3 regions of the Xanthomonas sp. AM6 genome follow, and region 3 is predicted to be linked to each of the others. Evidence: riboswitches for the same ligand, from Rfam matches in the RefSeq annotation. Region 3 holds a riboswitch; each other region holds the start of a gene.
The links. Region 3 has a riboswitch for cobalamin ahead of btuB (TonB-dependent vitamin B12 receptor). Riboswitches for the same ligand answer to the same signal wherever they lie in the genome.
Positions count from the first base shown of each region.

Region 1: it holds a riboswitch for cobalamin, as region 3 does, so the genes downstream of both, OCJ37_RS19900 (ribonucleoside-diphosphate reductase subunit alpha) here and btuB (TonB-dependent vitamin B12 receptor) in region 3, are expected to answer to the same signal.
Region 2: it holds a riboswitch for cobalamin, as region 3 does, so the genes downstream of both, metE (5-methyltetrahydropteroyltriglutamate--homocysteine S-methyltransferase) here and btuB (TonB-dependent vitamin B12 receptor) in region 3, are expected to answer to the same signal.

Region 1 is NZ_CP106869.1:4,635,928-4,641,436, forward strand. It holds gene OCJ37_RS19895 (ribonucleotide-diphosphate reductase subunit beta) at 1-847, opposite strand, end outside; gene OCJ37_RS19900 (ribonucleoside-diphosphate reductase subunit alpha) at 970-3,384, opposite strand; cobalamin riboswitch at 3,563-3,786, opposite strand; gene OCJ37_RS19905 (EF-hand domain-containing protein) at 4,123-4,413, opposite strand; gene OCJ37_RS19910 (hypothetical protein) at 4,542-5,081, opposite strand; gene ompR (osmolarity response regulator transcription factor OmpR) at 5,265-5,509, shown strand, end outside.
Region 2 is NZ_CP106869.1:4,608,908-4,614,416, forward strand. It holds gene OCJ37_RS19765 (hypothetical protein) at 1-549, opposite strand, end outside; gene OCJ37_RS19770 (hypothetical protein) at 593-724, opposite strand; gene OCJ37_RS19775 (hypothetical protein) at 732-950, opposite strand; gene OCJ37_RS19780 (hypothetical protein) at 1,132-1,299, shown strand; gene OCJ37_RS19785 (hypothetical protein) at 1,382-1,531, shown strand; gene OCJ37_RS19790 (hypothetical protein) at 1,568-1,789, shown strand; gene OCJ37_RS19795 (hypothetical protein) at 1,845-2,039, opposite strand; gene OCJ37_RS19800 (SDH family Clp fold serine proteinase) at 2,048-2,911, opposite strand; cobalamin riboswitch at 3,334-3,587, shown strand; gene metE (5-methyltetrahydropteroyltriglutamate--homocysteine S-methyltransferase) at 3,800-5,509, shown strand, end outside.
Region 3 is NZ_CP106869.1:4,121,942-4,127,450, reverse strand. It holds gene gph (phosphoglycolate phosphatase) at 1-497, shown strand, start outside; partial or broken gene OCJ37_RS21020 (GNAT family N-acetyltransferase) at 544-674, opposite strand; gene btuB (TonB-dependent vitamin B12 receptor) at 866-2,737, opposite strand; cobalamin riboswitch at 2,852-3,068, opposite strand; gene OCJ37_RS17605 (TfoX/Sxy family protein) at 3,371-3,814, opposite strand; gene OCJ37_RS17600 (free L-methionine (R)-S-oxide reductase MsrC) at 3,822-4,304, opposite strand; gene bioD (dethiobiotin synthase) at 4,589-5,281, shown strand.

The DNA.
Region 1 (5,509 bases), 510 kb from region 3:
ACTGGATCATCTCGTCCACGTCGATGCCCTCGATGCCGTCGAGCACTTCCGAGGACCACTCGGTCTCCAGCCGGATCGCGTGCTCGAATGCCTGGTGCACGTAGTCGGTCAGTTCGTTGGTCTGCAGCTCGGCGTTCTCGCCGATGATCGCGCGGATCAGCTCGCTGATGAACTTGGTGTGGGCCAGCTCGTCGCGGTTGATGAAGCTGATGATCTTGCCGGTGCCGGTCATGCGGTTCTGCCGCACCAGGTTGTAGAAGTAGGCGAAGCCGGAATAGAAGTTGATGCCTTCCAGGATCGAGGACTGGATCAGCGAGCGCAGCAGGGTCTCGGCGGTCTTCTCGCGCATGAAGTCGTCGTAGGCCTGCATGATCGGCTGGTTGCGCGCGATGATGGTCGGGTGCGTGCGCGCGATCTCGAACACGCGGTTCTGGTCGGCCAGCCCGGCGATGGACGCCAGCACGTAGGAATAGCTCTCGTTGTGGATCACTTCCTGCTGGCCGATGATCGCCGCGTTGGCGTGCGCGGCCGGGTCGGTGATGTATTCGGCGACGTTGTAGATGAAGCGCGTCTGCGGCGAATCCAGCGTGGCCAGCAGGCCGATGATCGAGTCGTAGGCATTCTTCTCGCGCGCCGACAGCTCGCCGTACTGCTTGGCGTCGCCCTTCATGTCCACCTCGTCGGGGATCCAGAAGTTGGTCGACAGTTCCTTGTAGGCCCGGTAGAACGACGGATACGGGATGTCGTTCCAGTTGAGGATGCCGCTGGTGGTGCCGTTGATGATCCCGGTGGAGCGGTTGGGATGCATCGGTTCGAGGATCTTGATGCGGTCGAGCGCGATGGCCATGGGTCGGATTCGGTAGTCGGGTGAAAAGCGCCGCAGGCGGCGCGGCGATGCGGGGCGACGCACCGCGCGCAGGGCGCCCCTTGGGAAGCCATGCGCGCGGGAGCGCCGCTACGGGGTGGCGATCAGCTCGAGCACCACTCGCATTCGCTGATGTCGATATCGTTGGAGCGCACGTAGTAGGTGGTCTTCAGGCCTTCCTTCCACGCGGTCATGTGCAGGTCCAGCAGGGTGCTGGCGCGGATGCCGCTGGGCACGTAGAAGTTGAAGCTGATCGACTGGTCGACGTGGCGCTGGCGGCGCGCGTTCTGGCGCACGCTGGCGAACTGGTCCACCCGGTAGGCGCCCTTCTCGTAGTACGGGTAGGTGTCCACGGTCAGGCCCGGCGCCACCACCGGACGGCGGAAGTCCTTCTTTTCCTCGTAGTAGAACGCGCTGTAGATCGGGTCGATCGAGGCGGTGGAGCCGGCGATCTGCGCGGTACTCATGTTCGGCGCCACCGCCACCATCCACGCGTTGCGCACGCCGTTGATGCTGACCTGCGCGGCCAGTTCCTGCCACTCGGGGCTGGTATAGCCGCGCTTGCTGAAGTACTCGCCGTTCTGCCAGTCGCTGCCCTTGAACACCTTGTAGGCGCCCTTCTCCTTGGCCAGCGCCAGGCTCGCCTGGATGGTCAGGTAGTTGATGCGCTCGTAGAGCTCGTCGCTGTAGTCCTCGGCCTGCTTGGAATTCCAGTCGATGCCCTTCTGCGCCAGCAGGTGGTGCCAGCCGAACGTGCCCAGGCCGATCGCGCGGTACTTCTGGTTGGTGATGGTGGCCTGCGGCACCGGCAGGTCGTTGAGATCGATCACGTTGTCGAGCATGCGCACCTGCACGCGGATCAGCCGCTCCAGCACGTCCGGCGAGAGCAGGTCCGGCTGCGCGGTGACCGCGCGGCCCAGGTTCACCGAGGACAGGTTGCACACGACGAAGTCGCCGGCCTGCTTGGTGGTCACGATCTGGTCGCCGCTGATCATCTCCTGGATGACCCGGGTCGGGCTCATGTTCTGCAGGATCTCGGTGCACAGGTTGCTGGAATAGACCATGCCCTGGTGCTTGTTCGGGTTCATGCGATTGACTTCGTCGCGATAGAACATGAACGGGTTGCCGGTCTCCAGCTGGCTGACCATGATCCGCTTGAACATGTCGATGGCCTTGACCACCTTGCGGCCGATGCGCTCGTCGGCCACCACTTCCTCGTAGCGGGCGCGGAAGCTGCCTTCGCCGCGCTTCTCGTCGAAGAAGTCCTGCAGGTACCAGCCCTTGACCTCCTTCACCTCGTGCGGGTCGAACAGGTACCACTCGCCGCGGCGTTCCACCGCTTCCATGAAGATGTCCGGCACGCACACCGCGGTGAACACGTCGTGCGCGCGCAGGCGCTGGTCGCCGTTGTTCAGGCGCAGGTCCAAGAACGCCTCGATGTCGCGGTGCCAGATGTCCAGGTACACGGCGATGGCGCCCTTGCGCTGGCCGAGCTGGTCCACCGACACCGCGGTGTTGTTGAGCTGCTTGATCCACGGCACCACGCCGCCGCTGGAGTTCTTGACCCCGCGGATCGCCGAGCCGGACGACCGCACGTAGCCCAGGTAGGCGCCGACGCCGCCGCCGTGCTTGGACACGCGCGCCACGTCGGTGTTGGAGTCGTAGATGCCCTGCAGGCTGTCGTCGACGGTGTCGATGAAGCAGCTCGACAGCTGCCCGCCGATCTTGCCGGCGTTGGCCAGCGTCGGCGTGGCCACGGTCATGTACAGGTTGGACAGCGCCCAGTAGGCCTCGCCGACCAGCTGCATGCGCCGCTCGCGCGGCTTCTCGTCCTGCATCAGGTACAGCGCGATGGTCAGCCAGCGCTCCTGCGGCAGTTCGTAGACCTTGCGCGAGTTGTCGGTGGCCAGGTAGCGCGTGGCCAGCAGGTACAGGCCGTTGTAGGCGAACAGCTTGTCGCGTTCCGGGTCGATCATCCGGCCGGCTTCGGCCAGTTCGTCCTTGGAGTAGTTCTTGAGGATGTCGATCGAGTACACGCCGCGGTCGGCCAGGCTTTCCTGCAGGCCGACGTAGGAGCCGTACTTCTCGCCGGCATCGTAGAAGCGGTTCTTGCTGGCGCGCTTGTACAGGCGGTGCAGGTACAGGCGCGCGGCGAAGTACTCCCACTCCGGCGTGGCGATGTCCACGCGCGACTCGGCCTCGCGGATCAGGTAGTCGACCATGTCGTCGGCCGACAGGCTTTCCTTCTTCTCCACGAAGGCGAAGGCCTTGCGCTCGTAGTCGGCCACGTCCAGCTGCGGGAACTCGGCGTGGATCCGGTCCAGGGTGCGCTGCAGGCGCGAGCGGTCGAAGGCCATGCGGCGGTTGCCGCCGTCCTTGACGATCCAGGTCACGGCGCGCTGGTCGTTGCTCGGCTCGCTGGCGGCCACGTCGGGCTGCGCGGCGGCGGCGGCAGGCGTGGAGTCGACGTCGGCGGCGTCGAGGGGGGCTGCGGCCGGCAGGCTGTGGGTCTGGCTCATGATGGTCTCCAAGCGTGGTGCACCGGCTGCCCGGCCCTCGCAGGCAGGACTCCGACCGGATCAGCAGCGTGGGGACGCGGTGTCGCAGCGACCGCGACGGCGCAGGCGCGAGCCTGCGGGCGGTCACCGCTTCACCGACCATCTCCCCCCGGAGATTCAACGGTCGGCGCCGCGCTGTGTGCATCGCGCGGCTGTCGGCAGGTCTTCGGGCTTATGGGCGGCGGCCGAATGGCCGGTTCCTAGCCCGTCGCTTCCCAAGGCGGGACGCCTCAGTGCGGGTGACGGGTTCGTTCCCAATTACCGCTGCGGGGCAGCGCCGGCCTGAGCGCTCGCGCGCCGCACCGGCTTCCCTTTTGATCCCGCAGCCTGGTGGCTGCTGGAACCGACCACCACAAGATAGTGGGGTGCCCGGGCGTCGTCAACGCTAAATGTAGTCGAAAAGCCGAAAACCCAAGCGGGGCAAGAGTTTGCCGTGGCGACGCGGCGAAACCCCGCGGCGGGACGCTGGATCCGGCCTGGAACGGGCCACAGCGCCCATGCCGCAAAGGCCTCGACGCGGCCACCGGGGGCTGGCGGCGCGCGCCGGCCCGCGCCGGTTGCGCAGGACACCGGCAACCGGCACGCCGGGCAGGCCGAACGGCGGCCGCAGCGGCCGCCGCCAGCCGTGTGCGGCCCGGGTCGCACGAACATGCGGTGCAAGCGGCGCTGGCCGCCGTAGGGACGCGGGTCCCGCTCAGTTCAGCGCGAGCGCGGTCCGGCCTGCTGCATGGCCTGCTGCATGGCCGCGCGCAGTTCGTCCGGCGACAACTGGCCGTCGTGGTTGCTGTCCAGCGCATCGAAGCGCCTGGCGATGCGTGGCAGCGACGCGTCGGCCTCGTTGCGGCTGACCAGGCCGTCGCCGTTGGCGTCGGCCGCCGTCAGCCGCTGCTGCAGCTGCTGCTTCTGCGCGGCGGTCGGCGCGGTCTGGGCGGCGGCGGTACCGGCTGCCAGCAGGCTGCACAGCACTCCATGGATGATGGCTGTCTTCATGGCGATCCTCGGCTAAGGGATAAGGAATGGACGAAACGCGGCGGCACGCGCGGCAACACGCGGCGGCGCAGCGCGATGTCGATGGCGAAGCCGCCCCGGGAATGTGATCGCTGCACCACGGCGCGCGACTACGGACGGCAGGCCACGACTTCGCCGGCGGCAGTGGTGCAGGTCCCGGTGTGGCTGACGCTGCCGTCGGCGGCCGTGGTCGAGCCCTGGTAACTGGCGCCGTTGGCGGCCGTGGCGCTGGTCTGGCGGCTGCCGGTCACGCTGCCGTCGGCGCTGCGGGCGAACCCGCCGCTGCTGCTGGCGCTGCCGCCGTTGGCGCCGACGACGCTGGCGCTGCCCTGGCGACCGGCGCTGCCGTCGGCGTTGTGGTAGGCGCTGCCCTGGCGCGTGACCGCGCCGCCGTTGACGCCGCTGGCGGTTGCGCCGCTGCTGCCCGACGCGTTGCCCTGGCCGTCGGCCTGCCACTGCCGCGCCCGCGTGCGGCTGCCGTGGGCACCGCTGGCGCTGGCATTCACTGCGGCGCTGCGGGCGCCATCCACGTGGCTGGCGGTGCGGGTCCGGGTGCGCTCGCGCGCCTGCGCCTCGGGCGCCGCCACTGCGGTCAGGCCGCCTGCGGCCAGGGTGAACAGCAGGATCGAGCTACGTAGCGAGAGGGTCATCATGGTTCTCCGGGGAAGCAGCGCGGGGAACGCTGCGGTGGAGCCACGATAGGCCGCATGCGGACGCAAGATGTCGCAGCGTGGCCAGCGGATGTTTCTGCGGGCGGCGGCGGAAACATCCGCTTACAAAGTCCGCGCGGCGGGCGTTGCCGGACAGCCGCGGCGCAGCCGATAGTGGCGGCCATGAACGACGCCCCTGCCCGCTTGCTCCTGGTCGACGACGACGCGCGTCTGCGCGAACTGCTGCGCCGCTACCTGGAAAGCCAGGACTTCTCGGTGAAGGCGGTGGCCGACGGCGCCCAGCTGCAGCAGGCGCTGGCGCGCGGCCATTACGACCTGGTGGTGCTGGACCTGATGCTGCCCGGCGAGAACGGCCTGGAGATCTGCCGGCGCCTGCGCGGCCAGGGCGACACCACGCCGATCGTGAT
Region 2 (5,509 bases), 490 kb from region 3:
CTCTCGCGCTTGCGCAATGATCCTTGGCTGAGCCTTTCGAAAGAACTCGCCTGCTGGCATGTTGGGAAAACCATCCGATATATACGGCATGGCCTTCCAGTTCGTCATGTTGTTTACCAATGCGATAGCGAGCTGGTCGGGGAATACATCCAACGAACCCAGGAACCGTTCGTGCATCGCGAAAACGCGCGGGTTCAGTGGCTGGGCATAGACCTTTATGTACTGCTCAAGATCCACCTGCGTGCGGACTGCTTCGGTGACGTGGATCAGCGCCACCATCTCGGCAAGCCCTTCGTACACCTCCCGATGGAAGATCTTTGCAAGTCGGCGAGCCAGAGATTTCCGCTCGCCCGCCATCCTCGCGAGTTCCTCTCTCTGAGCCTGATCGGCCCGATTTCGCTCTGTGTTCCGATGTTCGTTTTCAGATCGAATCGCATGCCATGCGAAGTAAACGGCTGCAGCGGTAGCAACTGCGGAAATCGCGTCCCAATCCAGAACGCACGTTGCACTTAGCGGGGCGCACTGCACCACCCCATCGAACCAGCCCATAGCCACTCCCTTGTCCGAGAGGTAATTCTGCCATGACCGCCATCTACACGAACGACAGCTGGCCGCCCTGCAATGGGCTGTCGAGCGCGCGCACCAGGTCGCCGCCGGAGATGATCTGGTGCGCCCAACGTCCTGCCGAACCTAGATCCGGCGCATCAATTGCCGGTGGCTGCATGACCGGACTAGTTATCGATCAGAGTCGTCGCGAATGCCAAGCCAGCGTTGATGGCCGCATCGAGCGTCGGGTGGTTGCCGCAATCGGGGCTCTCGATTGGGGGCAGCTCCCCTGCTTCGATCATATGGACGAAGGCCTCCCCTCCCTCCGGTTGCCAAGCCTCGATGAAGATGTCCTGGCCGTAGTAGCTGACGACGCTAGACTTCCTGAAGATCGCTGGTGGCATGGCTCGCTCCCTGTCATTGGGCCGAGTCTCTCCGGCATACGATGCGCCGTCAATGCTGCGCGAGCAGCTGGCCCAAGCCGCCAGCGAGATCAAGCGGGCTGCGAGCCAAGAACGAACGCCTGCGTGCGCCCTGGTGGCGCCGCTTCACAATGAGCCGGCGCCGCGCGCCGAAGGATACGCAATGAACACGATCACGCCCGAGGCGCTGGAGCGCGCCCTCTCCGCCGCACGCGCCGCACTCTCCCTAGGCGATCAGGCCGAGATTCCCACGCGCACTACGACGCGCTGGTCGCCGGCTGGCTTGCGCTGCAAGCAGTGTAACCGGCCTCATCGGACGCCGCGCAGTTGACAGATGAACAGGGCCGACCAATGACCTATTGGGGCGGCAAGGCCACCGCACAGCCACAGCAGCCACAGGCGCCGCAACTGCGGTGCCGGAGAGCGACTTCACGGCCGAAGAAGTGGACGAAGTGATCGAAGCAGCGCTCAGCAAAGGCACGCGCTTGATCTCTGTCGAAATCATCGAACAGATGCGCCAGGTGCTGCTCGCCGCCGCGTCGGCGCCGGAGGCGCCGCGATGAGCCTGCAGCAGCTTGAAGATGCGGAGGGCCATAGCCATGGCCGCTGACGACTACTCGACGTTCTGGCTGCTGTTCGGCAAGTACGGCGCCACGATGACGATCGAGCAACTGCGCGATGCGTTCTTCCCTGGCACCGCCATGAAGACCATGGCGAACAAGCACAGCGCGCGCTTATTGCCGGCAAGGACCGGCGACGTGTACGACACGCGGGACGTGGCTACGTGGTGGGATGCGCAGAGACGGCAGCGAGCGTCCTGACCTACAGCAAAAAAAAGGACCGCCCTGCTACAGGCGGCCCTTAAGAAATATTAGTTCAGCGCTTGTACGTTGGCGCTTGTGCGACTCCAACCCAACCTACAGCGATACCGTAAGAATCTTCGGTTACTAAACCCTGCTTGACCAGTCGGTCGAATTTCACGTTGAGCTCATTGACGCGCGCAGCAGAAGCGGGCTCAAGCCTCTTAACCGCTTGCGCGATTGCCTCATTTGTGCGGGTTGCGATATCCATGATTGGTCTCAATGTCTGTGGTGAATTCTGAACGAGGCTCGCTGCTGATCCAAGTAGTCTAGCAACAAGCGCGTGTAAGCGTGTAGCGGCTTCCGAATCTCATCAATCGCACTGTAGTCCTCAATTCTCAGCTTCAGGGACCCCGTTAACGTATCCGCGCTGATCATGCGGCCATGTGAATGCCAATGCTTGTTGTCACTAAGCTGACGGGCAATCTCTTCCGCGCGCGCGATCTTCTCGTCTTGCGTCACAACTTCGCCGTTTGAACTGTGCTGAACCCAATCTTTGAACTTATATTTAACCAACCACTTTTTCAGCAGACTGATTGACAGTTCTTTCGCTTGCTCATAACGCTTTAAGGTAGCGAGATCCAGCCTTTGAAGCATCATGAGTTCAGCGTCCGTGATAGTCCCATCAGCAGACTTTCCGATCAATTCATCGACCTTATCAATGTAGCCAAGGGCCGGCACAAAATGCCCATCAGGGTTCTGGACTTGCGGGTCAATCGGCCCTAATGAAGAAGTGTAGTCCATGAATATTTTGTCGCCCGACATAGAAAATATAGTCCCGGCAGACATTGCAGACATGGGAACTAGAAAATAAACTTCGGAAAAATGGTGCCGAGTAACCTCTACCATCTTTTCAACGGTTTCCACCACACCGCCTGGCGTAGTCAGCGCAATAATTATCCTATCGCTATCAGAGTATTCGCCCTTAGCAGCCGCAACCTTCTCCACAGCGTCTATATACGCTTGAAGAACCGACGGATGAATCTGCCCCACATAGGACATCACCGGGCTACCAAAGTAATTCTCGACTTCTCGACACTGAAAATTTAGCGCATAACCAATGTAGTTAGATAGCTCTTCCATGCCTCCCCCTAATCCTTGCTAATCTCACTGACCCATGAGCCGCTAGCCCAGCTGCGGCGCGAGCTTATCAGCGTTTTGCAGCTGAGTCCTATACAGAATAGCTAAGCAAATGCCGTGCCACACGAGGTCAGCAGTGCCATGGCGAATGTACCCATAGTGCACCAACGTGTCCGGAAGCCCTGACCTGTCTATTGGTCGGTCCAGTCCATCATCGGCGCGACGGACAGGCGCAGGGACGCGGCGTAGCGGGCTGGCAGGTCGGAAGTCGGAAGCGTCATCGGGCGCGGTGGTGCTGCGCTGTCGCCTGCTGGCGGAAGCGGCAGATCATTGGCTTTGGGATCAATAGCTTACACGTTCGCCATGAACGCTGCCGATGCCTGCCCGCAATGCACTTGGCGCTTGACCCGCCGCCGCATCCGGCCTATCGTGCGCTCGCCGAAGGTATCCATCGCTTCATTCGGATGAAGGGATGGATTTAAACGGGAATCCGGTGACGGCCGGCGCCGCAAGCGCCTGCCCATTCCGGAGCTGCCCCGCAGCGGTGAATGGAAACGACCTCCGTCAATGGCACTGGGCCGGCGCATGCCGGCCTGGGAAGCGGCGGACAGTAGGCGCGCAGCCGGCACGGTGCGCTCGTCCATCAGCCCGAATACCGGCCCCGGCCGGAGGACCTGTGCGTCCTCCGATTCGACCTGGCGCCTCCGCGGGGAGGCGGCCGGAAGTCGTGTCGCGGCCCTGCGCCGCGCCGCGCTCTTCCGCCTGCCCGCGTGGCGCCGGTTCGCCCGCGGGGGCGAAGGTCGCTGGCGTGGCGGGCGTCCCGTGCGAACGGGCGGACGGCGCGCGGTTCCTTCGTTCCTCAATGCCCATGAACGCAATGAGGAAACGCAAATGACGATCGTGACCAACCTGGGCTTCCCGCGCATCGGCGCGCGGCGCGAGCTCAAGCGTGCGCTGGAAAGCTACTGGCGCCGCGAAACCGACGGCGCAAGCCTGCAGGACACGGCGCGGCAGCTGCGCCAGCGGCACTGGCGGCTGCAGGTCGAGGCCGGGGTGGACCTGCCGCCCAGCAACGACTTCAGCCTGTACGACGCGATGCTCGACACCGCGTTCCTGTTCGACGCGATCCCGCAGCGCTACCGCGCGCTGGCCGATGCCGATCCGCTGGCCGGCTACTTCGCGATGGCGCGCGGCACGCAGGAGGACGGGCTGGACCTGCACGCGCTGGAAATGACCAAGTGGTTCGACACCAACTATCACTATCTGGTGCCGGAACTGGCGCGGCGCCAGCACTTCCGCCTGCGCGGCGACAAGCCGCTGGCCGAGTTCCTGGAAGCCCAGGCGCTGGGCATCGCCACGCGGCCGGTGCTGATCGGGCCGGTGACCTTCCTGCTGCTGTCCAAGACCGTGGACGGCAGCGACCGCTGGGCGCTGCTGGACGGCCTGTTGCCGGTCTACGCCGAGCTGCTGCAACAGCTCCACGCGGCCGGCGCGGAATGGGTGCAGATCGACGAGCCGGCACTGGTGCTGGACCTGGACGTCGCCGCGCGCGAGGCCTACGGCCGCGCCTATGCGTTCCTGGCCCAGGCGCCGCGGCCGAAGCTGTTGCTGACCACGTATTTCGGCGAGCTCGGCGACAACCTGGAACTGGCCACGGCGCTGCCGGTGGACGGCCTGCACGTGGACCTGGTGCGCGGCGTGGCGCAGTTGGACGCGGTGCTGCAGGCGCTGCCGGCCGACCGGGTGCTGTCGGCCGGGCTGGTCAACGGCCGCAACGTGTGGCGCACGCCGCTGGACAACGCGCTGACCCTGGCGCGCTACGCGGCCGGGCACGTCGGCCGCGAACGCCTGTGGCTGGCACCCTCGTGCTCGCTGCTGCACGTGCCGGTGGACCTGGAGCAGGAAAAGGCGCTGGACCGCGAGCTGTACGCATGGCTGGCCTTCGCCAGGCAGAAGCTGCAGGAGCTGCGCACGCTGGCCGACGCGCTGCACGGGCAGCCGCATGCGCAAGCCGAACTGACCGCGGCGCGCGAGGCGCTGGAGACGCGGCGCGCGTCGGCGCGCGTGCATCGTCCCGAGGTCGCGCGCCGGGTGGCGGCGCTGAGCGAGGATGCCGGCCGCCGGCAATCGCCGTATCCGCAGCGGCGCGAGGCGCAGCAGGCGGCGCTGCGGCTGCCGGCCTACCCGACCACCACGATCGGCTCGTTCCCGCAGACCGCGCAGGTACGGCAGGCGCGCGCGCAGCACAAGGCCGGCAAGCTCGGCGACGCCGAGTACGACGCGTTCCTGGCCGCGGAGACCGAGCGCTGCGTGCGCGCGCAGGAGCAGATCGGGCTGGACGTGCTGGTGCACGGCGAGTTCGAGCGCAACGACATGGTCGAATACTTCGGCGAGCAGCTCGACGGTTTCGCCTTCACCAGGCACGGCTGGGTGCAGAGCTACGGCTCGCGCTGCGTGAAGCCGCCGATCATCTTCGGCGACGTGCAGCGTCCGGCGCCGATGACGCTGCGCTGGACCCAGTACGCGCAGTCGCTGACCGACAAGCCGATGAAGGGCATGCTGACCGGGCCGGTGACGGTGCTGCAGTGGTCGTTCGTGCGC
Region 3 (5,509 bases):
GCAAGCTGGTCGAGGCCGCGTGGCGGCATGCGCACGACGGCACCCCGGTCGACACCGTGATGCCGACCTTCATGCGCCACTACGCCGAATGCCTGCTGCGCAGCCCGCGCCTGTATCCGGGCGTGGCCGAGGCGCTGGCGCAGTTGCACGCGCGCGGAGTGACGCTGGCGCTGTGCACCAACAAGCCGTCCGCGTTCGTGCCGCCGCTGCTGCGCCACCTCGGCGTGGCCGATGCGTTCGCCGCGTTGCTCGGCGGCGACAGCCTGCCCGAGCGCAAGCCCAGCCCGCTGCCGCTGCTGCACCTGGCGCAGCGCTTCGCGCAGCCGCCGGCGCGCTGCCTGATGGTCGGCGATTCCGGCACCGACCTGCAGGCCGCGCAGGCCGCGGGCATGCCGGCGGCGCTGGTGCGCTACGGCTATCCGCGCGACCTGGACCTGGCCAAGGCCGACGTGGTGCTGCTGATGGACGACATGCGCGAGCTGCTGGCGCTGGCGTAGCCGCCGGCAATCGCTGCCCGAGCGCAGGCTCGGGCTTGCGGGCAGATCAAGCCGACAGCCGGTACTCCAGCACTTCATCGCCCAGGTCATCGATCTCGCCGGTGGGACGCCAGCCAGGTGCCGATAGAAACCGTGCGAGCGCACCGCCGGGTCGGCTGCGCAGCCGAGGAACAGCCGCGCGAAGCGGTCATGCGTTCCAATCCTGTAGGAGCGGCTTCAGCCGCGACGCTTTACCGGTAGCGCCCGGTCGCGGCTGAAGCCGCTCCCACAAGAACCGCAGCGTCGGTGTCGATGCTGCCGTGCCCGGCATCGGCCGTTCGCGACCGCCGCGGCAAGCGCTGCGCCGTGCGGCGCAGCGCCTGGTTCCCTCAGCGCGCCGCCGGCGCGTAGCGCAGGCTCAGCGCGTACTCGCGGCCCGGCTGGTTGTACCAGTTGATGGTCTGGTAGTCGCGGTCGAACACGTTGCTGGCCTTGGCCTGCAGCGTCCAGTCCGGCGCGAACGCGTATTCCACGCGCAGGTCGACGGTGCCGTAGCCGGCCAGGCGCACGCTGTTGGCCGCGTCGTCGTAGCGGTGGCCGCTGCCGAACGCGGTCACTCCGAGCTTGACCGGGCCGAAGCCGCGGTCCACGTCCAGCCGCGCGGTGTTCTGCGCGCGCCGCGCCAGCCAGTTGTCGCGGTTGGCGCCGTCGCTGCGGTTGCGCGGATCGGTATGGCTGAGCTGCGCCGACAGTTCCCAGCCGGCCAGCGTGGCGTAGCCGGTCAGTTCGGCGCCGCGGATCCGCGCCTCGTCCACGTTGACCGGCAGAAAGCTGACGGCGTCGTAGGAGATCAGGTCGTCGACGCGGGTCTCGTAGACGTTGAAGGTCCAGTTCCAGGTGTCGGCGTACTGCGCCACGCCCAGGTTGCCGCTCCGGGACTTCTCCGGCTTCAGCTCCGGATTGCCGGCGAACGGGTAGTACAGGTCGTTGAAGGTCGGCGCCTTGAAGCCGGTGCCGATGCTGGCGGTGAGCTTGAAGCCGCCGTCCAGCGCCAGGCCCCAGCCCAGGCTGCCGGTGGTGTGCTGGCCGAACTGCTCGTTGTCGTCGCTGCGCACGCTGGCCTGCAGCTGCTGCGCGCCGAAGCGGCCCTGGTACTCGGCGAACACGCCGGTGTTGTCGCGCTGGTCGACGTCGAAGGCGGTGCTGCCGGTGACCTCTTCGCGCTGCCAGTCGGCGCCGGCGCTGAGCAGGTGGCCGTCGGCCAGGCCGAAATCGCCCTGCAGCGAGGCGGTGTCGCGGCGGCTGTCGAAGGTGCTGACGAAGCTGCGCGTATCGCTGCCGGGGGCGTGGTAGTAGCTGTCGGCCTGGTCGGTATTGCGGCCGAGCTGGGCGGCCACGTGCACGCGCTCGGACGGGGTCCAGTCGAGCTTGCCGCCGAACACCTGCTGGGTGTTGTCGGCCTCGTTGCCGGCGAACAGCGCATCGCCGTCGTACTCGTTGCGGCTGTCGATGTTCAGCGCCTGGCCTTCGATGCGCAGCGTGTCGCTCAGCGCGTAGCCGGCGCGCGCGCTCAGCGAGGTGTTGCGGTAGCCGTCGCGGTCGGGCTGGTCGACGAAGCAGCCGGCGAACAGCGTGGCCGAGCCGTTGCAGGCGTTGATGCCGTCGGTCTTCTGGTAGCCGCCCTGCACCGACAGCCAGCCGCGCTCGCCGCGGTTGCTGAAGCCGGCGCTGGCCTCGCGCAGGCCGTTGCTGCCCGCGCCCAGGCTCAGGTTCTGCTGCAGGCCCTGGCCACCGCGGCGGGTGAAGATCTGGATCACGCCGCCGATCGCATCGGAGCCGTACAGGCTCGAACGCGGCCCGCGCACGATCTCGATGCGCTCGATCTGGCCCAGCGGCAGGTCCTGGAACGCGGCCAGGCCGGCGCTGGCCGAGCCGATGCGCACGCCGTCCACCAGCACCAGCACGTGGTCCGATTCGCTGCCGCGCAGGCTCAGCGTGGTCAGCTTGCCCAGCCCGCCCTGGTTGGACACGCCGATGCCGGCGCGGCCCTGCAGCAGCTGCGCCAGCGAGGTGGCCTGGCTGCGCTCGATCTCGGCGCGGTCGATCACCTGCGCCGGCACCACGCTGTCCTCCACCGAGATCTGGGTGCGGGTGGCGGTGACCAGGACCTGGTCCAGGTCGGTGGCGGCATCGGCGGCGAGCGCCAGCGAGGGCAGGGACAGGGCGGACGCGATCGCGACCGAAAGCAGGCGGGACGACATGGGGCAGCAACTCCGGCGCGCGGGTGCGCGCAGTGACGGCGAAGGAGTCGCGAACGGAAGGTGCAAGCGGACGGCGCCAGACGCGGCGCGGCACGCCGCGACGCCCTCCGCATCGCAACCAGTGGACTGCAAGGCCGGTCTCCGGGCTGGCGATCTGGGAGTCGGAACTCCCGGCTGCGACGCCTTCCCGTGCCAGGCACAGTGGCGCAAGTCGTCAGCGCGGATCGCTTACCGTTGCGGGGGCAGCGCCGGCCTTGTCGCAAGACGCACCGGCTTCCCGTTTCAACCTGCAGGCCGGGGCCGGCAGGTCACCTTGAAGCGGCGCGATTGTACGCGATCCCCGGGGCGTGTCGCCCATTCCCGTGCAGGTCGCGCCGCGCTTGCGCGTTCGCGGCGAGGAAAAAGGGGGGCAATGTCCTCTCCCCGGCGACGCCGCGGTCCGCAAAGGCGCCTGCCAGGCCGCCAGCCGGCGCCGTCAGCGCTGCCACGCGGCAGCGGCTGACGGCCTGACGGAGACCGGGTCGCTGGCCACCGCCGGCGTCGGCAACGCGCTGGGCGCGATCCGCCGGCATGCCCGGGGTCGCCCAACGCGGCCTACCCGGGGATGGGCGATGCGAGCAGGTGGCGCGCGGATCAGTCGGCGTCGCGCTCGCCGCCGCGGTCGTCGTCGGCGCGGTCATGGTCGCGCTCGGCGTCGTACCCATGGCCGCCGGAGGCATCGTGCGCGTAGTCGGCGTAGGGCGCGTCGCTGCGGTCGCCGTCGCGGTCGAAGTGGGTGGTCGCCACCGGCCCGGCCACCGGCAGGCCGCGCGGCGCCGGCAGCTGCGCCGCCGCGGTTTCCAGCTCGCCGAGCAGTTGCGCGCGCCGCGCCTCGGGCAGTTCCTGCCAATGGCAGCCGGTCAGCGCGCCTTCCAGCGAGTACAGCAGGTTGAGGCTGGGCTTGAAGCCGGCACGCTTGACCTTCAGGAACGCGCCGACCGCACCGGCCGCGGCCAGGTCCTGCTGCGTGCGCAGGCCGACCTGGCGCAGCCAGGCCGCGCTCTTGGGGCCGATGTTGCGCAGCTTCTCGGTGCTCATCGCCGGCTCACCGCAGCGCGTCGACGAAGACCTGGGCGATCGCTTCCAGGCCGTGCTGGTCGTCGGCGTCGAAGCGCGCCAGGTCCGGGCTGTCCAGGTCGAACACGCCGATCAGCGCGCCGTCGCGCAGCAGCGGCACCACCAGCTCCGAGCGCGAGGCCGCGTCGCAGGCGATATGCCCGGGAAAGGCCTCCACGTCGTCGATGCGCTGGGTCTGGCCGCTGCTGGCCGCGGCACCGCATACGCCCTTGTGCAGCGGGATGCGCACGCACGCCGGCAGGCCCTGGAACGGCCCGACGACCAGTTCCTTGCCGTCGTACAGGTAGAAGCCGACCCAGTTCAGCCGCGGCAGCGCGTGGTACACCAGCGCTGCCAGGTTGGCGGCGTTGGCGATGCGGTCCGGCTCGCCGTCGACCAGGGCGCGGGCCTGGGCGATCAGCTGGGCGTATTGTTCCGGCTTGCTGCCGGTGAGCGAAGAGGAGGCGAACATCGCACGAGTCTAGCAGCGGCCGATGGCGGCCTGTGCGCCAGGCGGGCGAGGCGCGATGGGCCGGCCGCGACCCCACCCGGGACGCCGCGCGCGGATGCGCAGCGGCCTTGCCGTCGTGCGCCAGCGCTCGACCTGCGCGCCGCCGGTTGCCCTCGTGCGCATCCGTCCACGCGGCAGGCCGCTCCGGACGCCCGGACAGGCCGCCGGTGGCGCTGACGTGGCGCGCCGCGCCGGCTATCCTGCGCGGCCGCGCCGCATGCGGCGGCCTCGAGGTTGATGCAGCGATGAGCTTTCCCGCCTTCTACGTCACCGGCACCGATACCGGCATCGGCAAGACCGTCGCCAGCACCGCGCTGCTGCATGCGCTGCGCGCGCGCGGGCAGTCGGCGGTGGGCATGAAGCCGGTCGCCAGCGGCTGCGAGCGCGAGGCGGACGGCTGGCGCAACGAGGATGCGCTGGCGCTGCAGGCGGCGAGCGCGCCGCGGCCGGACTACGCCGACCTCAATCCCTACGCCTTGCCGCTGCCGCTGGCGCCGGAACTGGCCGCCGCCGACGCCGGCGTGCGCGTGGAGCTGGAGCCGATCGCCGCGGCCTTCGCGCGCCTGCGCGCGCAAGCCGACGTGGTGGTGGTGGAAGGCGTCGGCGGCTGGGCGGCACCGTTGTCGGCGACGCTGGACCAGGCCGACCTGGCGCGCGCGCTGGCGCTGCCGGTGCTGCTGGTGGTCGGGCTGCGCCTGGGCTGCCTCAACCACGCCCGGCTCAGCGCCGCGGCGATCGCCGCCGACGGCCTGCGCTGCATCGGCTGGATCGGCAACGAGATCGATCCGGCGATGCAGCGCATCGACGACAACATGGCGATGCTGCAGGAGCGCTTGCCGGTGCCGTGCTGGGGACGCCTGCCGTACCGGCCGCAACCGGATCCGGCGGAACTGGCCGCATCGCTGTCGCCATGGCGGGGCGAGCAGACGCAGGGCTGATTCGCGGAATGCCGAACACGTGCGAACATCGCGAATCCCGGCCGACGGGGACCTGAGCGTCAATGCCGTGCATCGCATCGTGATGCGTGATGCGTCCAGGCGTTGGAGGACCTGTTTCGACCCCTCCAGCCGTTCCCGACAAAAACGCGGTGTGCTCAAAAGCGGTCGCTGGCCAACCGCAAACTGCTTTCAGCGTGTACGTCGAGTTCCGCGAGATGGAGACTCACC